2 linked regions of the Simiduia agarivorans SA1 = DSM 21679 genome follow. The protein of the gene in region 2 binds, or shares a complex with, the protein of the main gene of each other region. Links are inferred from orthologs where the notes say so. Each region holds a gene or a part of one and is shown on either strand. Other genes may lie near its edges. The genes, in order: uvrB and uvrD.

Evidence for each region.
Region 1: the proteins of uvrD (region 2) and uvrB are in contact, whole or in part, in a crystal structure (PDB 7EGT), measured with the Thermus thermophilus proteins. The link is inferred for Simiduia agarivorans SA1 = DSM 21679 from one-to-one orthologs. Residues at the interface, in WP_096412145.1 of Thermus thermophilus: His654, Arg656, Phe657, Gln666, Asp668, Glu669, Lys680, Arg681, Leu682, Ser683, Lys685, Tyr686, Ala687; in WP_096411307.1 of Thermus thermophilus: Glu23, Leu25, Arg26, Asp27, Gly28, Glu29, Arg30, Phe31, Arg55, Glu326, Asp327, Phe328, Glu379, Ser382, Gln383, His398, Gly400, Arg401.

The regions. Positions count from the first base shown.
Region 1 is NC_018868.3:231,966-235,227, reverse strand. What follows is about bases 188-3,128. They hold uvrB (excinuclease ABC subunit UvrB), read right to left. Parts: upstream 2,682-3,128; coding sequence 693-2,681; downstream 188-692. Other genes in these bases: M5M_RS01070 (pyridoxal phosphate-dependent aminotransferase), read left to right, coding at 2,788-3,128; M5M_RS19235 (bifunctional serine/threonine-protein kinase/formylglycine-generating enzyme family protein), read left to right, coding at 188-674. Also shown: more of M5M_RS19235, read left to right, coding at 1-187; more of M5M_RS01070, read left to right, coding at 3,129-3,262. UniProt on the Escherichia coli protein: The UvrABC repair system catalyzes the recognition and processing of DNA lesions. A damage recognition complex composed of 2 UvrA and 2 UvrB subunits scans DNA for abnormalities.
Region 2 is NC_018868.3:2,771,250-2,774,549, reverse strand. What follows is about bases 106-3,084. They hold uvrD (DNA helicase II), read right to left. Parts: upstream 2,695-3,084; coding sequence 517-2,694; downstream 106-516. Other genes in these bases: M5M_RS12315 (MurR/RpiR family transcriptional regulator), read left to right, coding at 2,856-3,084; M5M_RS12325 (TRAP transporter substrate-binding protein), read right to left, coding at 106-493. Outside these bases: more of M5M_RS12325, read right to left, coding at 1-105; more of M5M_RS12315, read left to right, coding at 3,085-3,300. UniProt on the Escherichia coli protein: A helicase with DNA-dependent ATPase activity. Unwinds DNA duplexes with 3'-5' polarity. Translocates on single-stranded DNA with 3'-5' polarity. Initiates unwinding more efficiently from a nicked substrate than double-stranded DNA.

The sequences.
Region 1 (3,262 bases), 2.5 Mb from region 2 along the record:
CTGCCGGCACCTTCACCATGGGTGATAAAGGGTCGAGCGTTACCATGCCCGAGCGACGCGTGACCATTGATCAGCCCTTTGCCGTCAGCCGATTTGAAATCACCTTTGCCGATTTCGACAAATTCCTCAGTGCCAATAATCTGGGGCAACCCGACGATGAACGCTGGGGACGAGGCAGCCGACCGGTCATCAATGTCAGCTGGGAGCAGGCGCGCGCGTACACGCAATGGCTGTCTGAATCCACCGGAAAGAAATACCGCTTGCCCACCGAGGCTGAATGGGAGTTTCTGGCGCGCGCCAACAGTGAAGGCGATTACTGGTGGACCGGCGACGCCAAAAAGCGTGCAAACTGCCGCAACGGCTGCCAAAGTGATTACGCCGGCTTGTTTACCACCAAAACAGCACCGGTTGGCAGTTACAACCCCAATGCATTTGGTGTGCATGACACCGCCGGCAACGTGGCAGAATGGGTTGAGGATTGTTTCCAGAATCATTATCTGAGCGCCCCCAGGGACGCCAGTGCAGTTAAATTAGCCCAATGTGATTTGCGCAGCGTGCGCGGCGGATCCATGAAGGACTCCGCCAAAGATATTACCGTCCATCACCGGGAAGGCCGCGATGCCAGCAAAGCCTATAACGATGTTGGCTTCAGAGTAGTCGTCGAGCTTTACTAACCACAGCTCACGCTCGCGTCAGGCGCGAGCTTTGAGCTTGTGAATCGCATCGCGCAATTGTGCCGCCTGCTCAAACTCCAGATCCTTGGCATGCTGAAACATTTTTTGCTCCAGCTCAGCAATGGTTTTCCAAATATCTTCGCCCTCAGCCAATGCGTAATCGGCAGGTTTTTCGGCCACTTTCTGACGTTTTTTCTTACCAGGTGCCTGCCCGGCTTCCAGAATATCGGCGATGGATTTTTTAACCCCTACCGGGGTAATGCCGTGCTTTTCATTGTGCGCCAACTGCTTTTCCCGCCGGCGATCCGTTTCGTCAATCGCGCGCTGCATGGAGCCAGTGATTTTGTCCGCATACAAAATCGCCTTGCCGTTCAAGTTGCGGGCCGCGCGCCCGATGGTCTGGATCAAGGAACGGTCCGAACGCAGGAAACCCTCTTTATCGGCATCCATGATCAGTACCAATGATACCTCTGGCATATCCAAACCTTCACGCAACAGGTTGATTCCCACCAACACGTCAAATTCGCCCAGGCGCAGGTCGCGGATGATTTCCATGCGCTCGACCGTGTCGATATCGGAATGCAGATAACGCACCCTGACACCGTGCTCCTGTAAATAATCGGTCAGGTCTTCGGCCATGCGTTTGGTCAGCACGGTAATCAATACCCGGTCGCCGGCGCCGACGCGTTGCCGAATCTGCGACAGCGCATCATCCACCTGGCTGCCGGCCGGGCGCACCTCCACCACCGGATCCACGAGACCAGTGGGACGCACCACCTGCTCCACTGTCTGACCGGCATGCTGCTTTTCGTAGTCTCCGGGTGTGGCGGAAACAAATATCGTCTGGGGCGCGAGTTTTTCCCATTCATCAAAGCGCATGGGCCGGTTATCCAGCGCCGATGGCAGTCGAAAACCGTATTCCACCAAGGTTTCTTTGCGCGACCGATCGCCGCGGTACATACCCCCGATCTGTGGCACTGCCACATGAGATTCATCCACCACCAGCAAAGCATCGGCCGGCAGGTAATCGAACAAGGTGGGCGGTGCCATGCCAGGCTCCCGCCCGGACAAATAGCGCGAATAGTTTTCAATGCCGTTGCAGTAACCCAGCTCCACCATCATTTCAATATCGTAACGGGTGCGCTGCTCCAGCCGTTCAGCGGCAACCAGCTGGTTTTCATTGCGTAAAAACGTCAATCGTTCAGCCAGATCCGCCTTGATCTGCTCTACCGCTTCCAGCACGCGTTCGCGCGGGGTGACGTAGTGAGATTTCGGGTAAATAGTGAATCGCGGTACTTTCGATTGCACCCGCCCGGTGAGCGGATCAAACAGGCTGATTTGTTCAATTTCATCGTCGAATAATTCCACCCGCACAGCCAGATCGTCGGCATCGGCGGGGAAAATATCCACTACCTCGCCGCGCACGCGGTAGGTGGCTCGGTGAAACGCCGCGTCGTTGCGCGTGTACTGCAGCTCGGCCAATCGACGCAGTAAGGTGCGCTGATTCATCGGGTCGCCGCGATCCAGGTGAATCACCATTTTCAGGTAGGCATCCGGATCACCCAGACCATAGATCGCCGAGACAGTGGCGACCACAATGGCATCGCGCCGCTCCATCAGCGCTTTGGTGGCAGATAGCCGCATTTGCTCAATGTGTTCGTTGATGGATGCGTCTTTTTCAATAAACGTATCAGACGACGGTACGTAGGCTTCCGGCTGATAGTAATCGTAGTAAGACACGAAGTACTCCACCGCATTATTGGGAAAGAACTCCTTGAACTCGCCATAGAGTTGTGCAGCCAGCGTTTTATTCGGCGCCATGATCATGGTGGGCTTTTGCAACGCGGCGATCACATTGGCAATGGTGAACGTTTTTCCCGAGCCGGTAACACCCAACAAGGTCTGGTGACTCAAGCCCGCTTCCAACCCCTTGACCAGGGCCGCAATTGCATTGGGTTGATCGCCAGCCGGCGCGAACGCGCTGTGTACCTCGAACTGCTTCATCATCTATATCCCGATTCACCAGAGCGCATCATAACAAATTCAGCCCCGGCCTCCTTGTAGTCGGCCAAGCCGCACGCGACAATACCGCAAAGCCACAAGGATACCCCCGATGAAAGCGCCTCACCTCGTCGCCCAGCCCGTCAGTGTCACCCGTAAAATGGCGGCGGCATTGCCCAAACTGGCCAAACTCGCCGCCGAAAAAGGCCTGCAACTGCATCACCTGGGCGCAGGCTACCCGCACCCGGAGGTCACAGACCCCACGGATTACATTGCGCGCAGCAAGGCCTGGTTTGACCATCTGGCCCAGGACACCAGCTTGCGGGACGTGATGCGGCCACTCTACGGCTATACGGATACGCTTGGCCCGAGGATTGCCCGCGAGCGCTTTGCCGAGGTCTATGGTCGCGATTTCAACGCCAGCATCGACCCCGACAGCTGCATCCCCACCATCGGCTCCACCGGCGGCATCAACCTCTTGTGCTCCTTGTTCGAACGGGCCGGGGAAAAAATAGGCTACATCACCGACGCCCCGACCTATGCTGGATTTCTGGCCCGGGCTGGTCTGTGTCAACAAGCCAGAATCT
Region 2 (3,300 bases):
CTAACGGCAACAAATTAAACGGCGCATAGGCTTCGCGCCACAACTTGCCACCATTACCGTAATGCAGCCAGCCATTCATTTCCTGTGCATTCATGCCAAAGGGCACAGAGGTAAAAAAAGGCGCCGCCGGAATTTTGCCTTTCCAGTAATAGCCCGCCCCGTGACCCAGTTCGACACTGCCGGAGCTGACCGCATCGAATACGCCCAATGCGGGCACTAATTCATTGGCTCCGTACACGGTGATATTGATCCGGCCATTACTGGCCTCGCGCACCCAGCGTGCGAAATTTTCCGGTGCATTACCGAGGCCAGGAAAATTTTTCGGCCAGGTGGTGACCATACGCCAATGATACTGCGCTTGCTGCTCACCCGATTGAACCGCTTGAATTTTTGCAACGGGCTTACTGAATACCTGTGCGTAAAACAGCCCGACGCAAAGCGCCGTTAACAGCACGATGACGAGCGTAGTCCATTTTGAATGGGTTTTTTCCATAGTGGTTTCCGGTTTTTTATTATTCACAGGGGTTCGAGTTTGGCGAGCCGTAACACCAGAAGCTTGCTGCCGGCATCGGCAAAATTGACCCTGACTCTGGCATTGTGCCCCTGGCCTTCAAAGTCGGTAATCACACCTTCACCAAACATGGGGTGTGCCACCAATTGCCCCAACGATAAACCGGATTCCGACACTGCATCCGGCAATGGCGCGCGACCCGCGGGTGCCTCCCGATCAAAACTCACGGGCCGGCTGAAGCTGGCTTTTATGCGCACCTCTTCCAATAAGTCATTGGGTATTTCCCGCACAAAGCGCGATAGCGGGTTGTAATTTTCCTGGCCGTACATACGACGGGATTCGGCATAGGTCAGATAAAGCTTCTCCATGGCCCGCGTGATACCCACGTAGGCCAACCGGCGCTCCTCTTCCAACCTGCCTGGCTCCTCCGCCGACATTTTGTGGGGAAACAGGTTTTCCTCCATGCCGGCCAGAAAAACCAAGGGAAATTCCAGCCCCTTGGCTGAATGCAATGTCATCAATTGCACGGCGTCTTCGAACTCATCTGCCTGTTGTTCGCCTGCATCGAGTGCTGCCGACGCTAGGAATTCAGCCAGCTCGGTCAGATTTTCGTCTTCTCCCCGGAAGCTGCCACAGGCGTTAGTCAGTTCCTGCAAGTTTTCCACCCGGGCCTGACCTTTCTCGCCTTTTTCGTTGCGGTGAAAATCCAGCAATCCAGTGCCTTTGATGACCTTATCGACCATTTCCCCTAAGGGCAGCTCAACCGTGCTTTGCTGCAGCTCAGTGACCAGCAACTGGAAAGCCTCTACCGCTGAACGGGCTCGCGCCGCCAGTACTTTCTGTTCAACCATTTTGCTAGCGGCCTGCCACAGCGAACAGCCTTCGGCACGGGCGAACTGGCGAATGGCATCCACCGATTTCTCCCCGATGCCTCGCGTAGGTGTATTGATTACCCGCTCGAACGCTGTGTCATCTTCCGGATTATTGATCAATCGCAGATAACCCAATGCGTTTTTGATTTCTAACCGCTCGTAGAATCGTTGGCCGCCGTAGATGCGATAGGGAATGCGCTCGCGCAAAAGCGCCTCTTCCAGCACCCGGGACTGGGCGTTGGAGCGATACAGGATGGCCACCTGATCCAATCTGGCATTGGGCTGGCCATGCCATTGCTCGATACGCTCGGTAATAAACCGCGCTTCGTCCTGCTCGTTGTAGGCGGCATAGAGCGCGATTTTTTCGCCTTCGTCGCCAGCAGTCCACAACTCTTTTCCCAATCTGCCGTGGTTATTGCCAATGACCGCATTGGCGGCATTCAGGATATTGGCAGTAGAGCGGTAATTTTGTTCCAACCGGATCGTTTTGGTGTTGGCAAAATCCCGATCAAAATGCTGGATGTTTTCAATACGCGCACCGCGCCAGCCATAGATAGACTGGTCATCATCACCCACCGCAGTGACACAGGCGCTTTTTCCGGCAAGTACCCGCAACCAGGCATATTGCACCGCGTTGGTATCCTGAAACTCGTCGACCAGAATAAAGGGAAAACGTTGTTGGTAATGGCGCAACAGGGCCGGGGTATCGCGCAGCAATTCCAACGCGCGCAACAGCAATTCGCCAAAATCCACCAGCCCGGCAGACTGGCAGGCGGCCTCGTAGCGATGATAGATCGCCAGATGGGTTTTCATGTACAGATCGCCACCATCGTCGATGTGAGCGGCGCGACGGCCTTCATCTTTCTGGCCATTAATCCACCAGGCGGCCTGTTTCGCGGGCCACTGTTTTTCATCCAGATTCAATTCGTTGATGATGCGCTTGATCAACCTGACCTGATCATCGGAGTCCAGAATCTGGAAATTTTGGGGCAATCTGGCCTCTTGGTTGTGCATGGACAACAACCGGTGGCAAAGGCCATGAAAGGTGCCTACCCACATGGCACGTGGGTTCAGGCCCAGCAGTTGTTCCAACCGGGCGCGCATTTCCCGCGCAGCCTTATTGGTAAAGGTAACTGCCATCACCGAGGCCGGCGATATCTGCTCCACTTCTATCAGCCAGGCAATCCGGTGCACCAGCACCCGGGTCTTGCCCGAGCCGGCGCCCGCCAGAATGAGTTGATTGCAGGGGTCAGCCGATACGGCTTCGCGCTGCGCGTCATTGAGATCATCGAGTAGACGGGAAACGTCCATGTACACCAAATCAATAAAGATGTAGCAAAACTACAGAAAACTGATGTTTTTACTACATAACCAGATACAATAAAGCCGGTACGCAAGTCACCGACACGCGAAAAAACAGAATACTTAGGCGATGATCGCGCCAGATCGAATAATTTTACAGGGAATTCACTATGAAGCCCGCGTTGATGACGCAAAAAATCAGTGATGCTATCTTAACGATGCGAAAATCGGAACGCAAAGTGGCCGAGTTTGTTCTGAGCCGACCTGCCGATATTATTCACATGCGCATCGTGGATCTGGCCAAGCAGGCAGAAGTCAGCGAACCCACGGTGGTACGCTTTTGTCGCGCCATTGGCTGCGAAGGGTTCCAGGACTTCAAACTCAACCTGGCCCAACAGTTGGCCGCCAGTCCTAGTTTTGGCCAGATCGCAGTGACCGATGACGATTCGGTCGCCGACTATTCCCACAAGGTTTTCGACTCTACCGTAGATACCTTATTGAAAGTGCGCGACTCATTGAACGCCGAAGTACTCGACCGCGCCGTAAACGCCCTGTGCAAAGCTAACCGGGTGGAATTTTTCGGCTTTGGCGCCAGTGGCGCAGTGGCAGCCGACG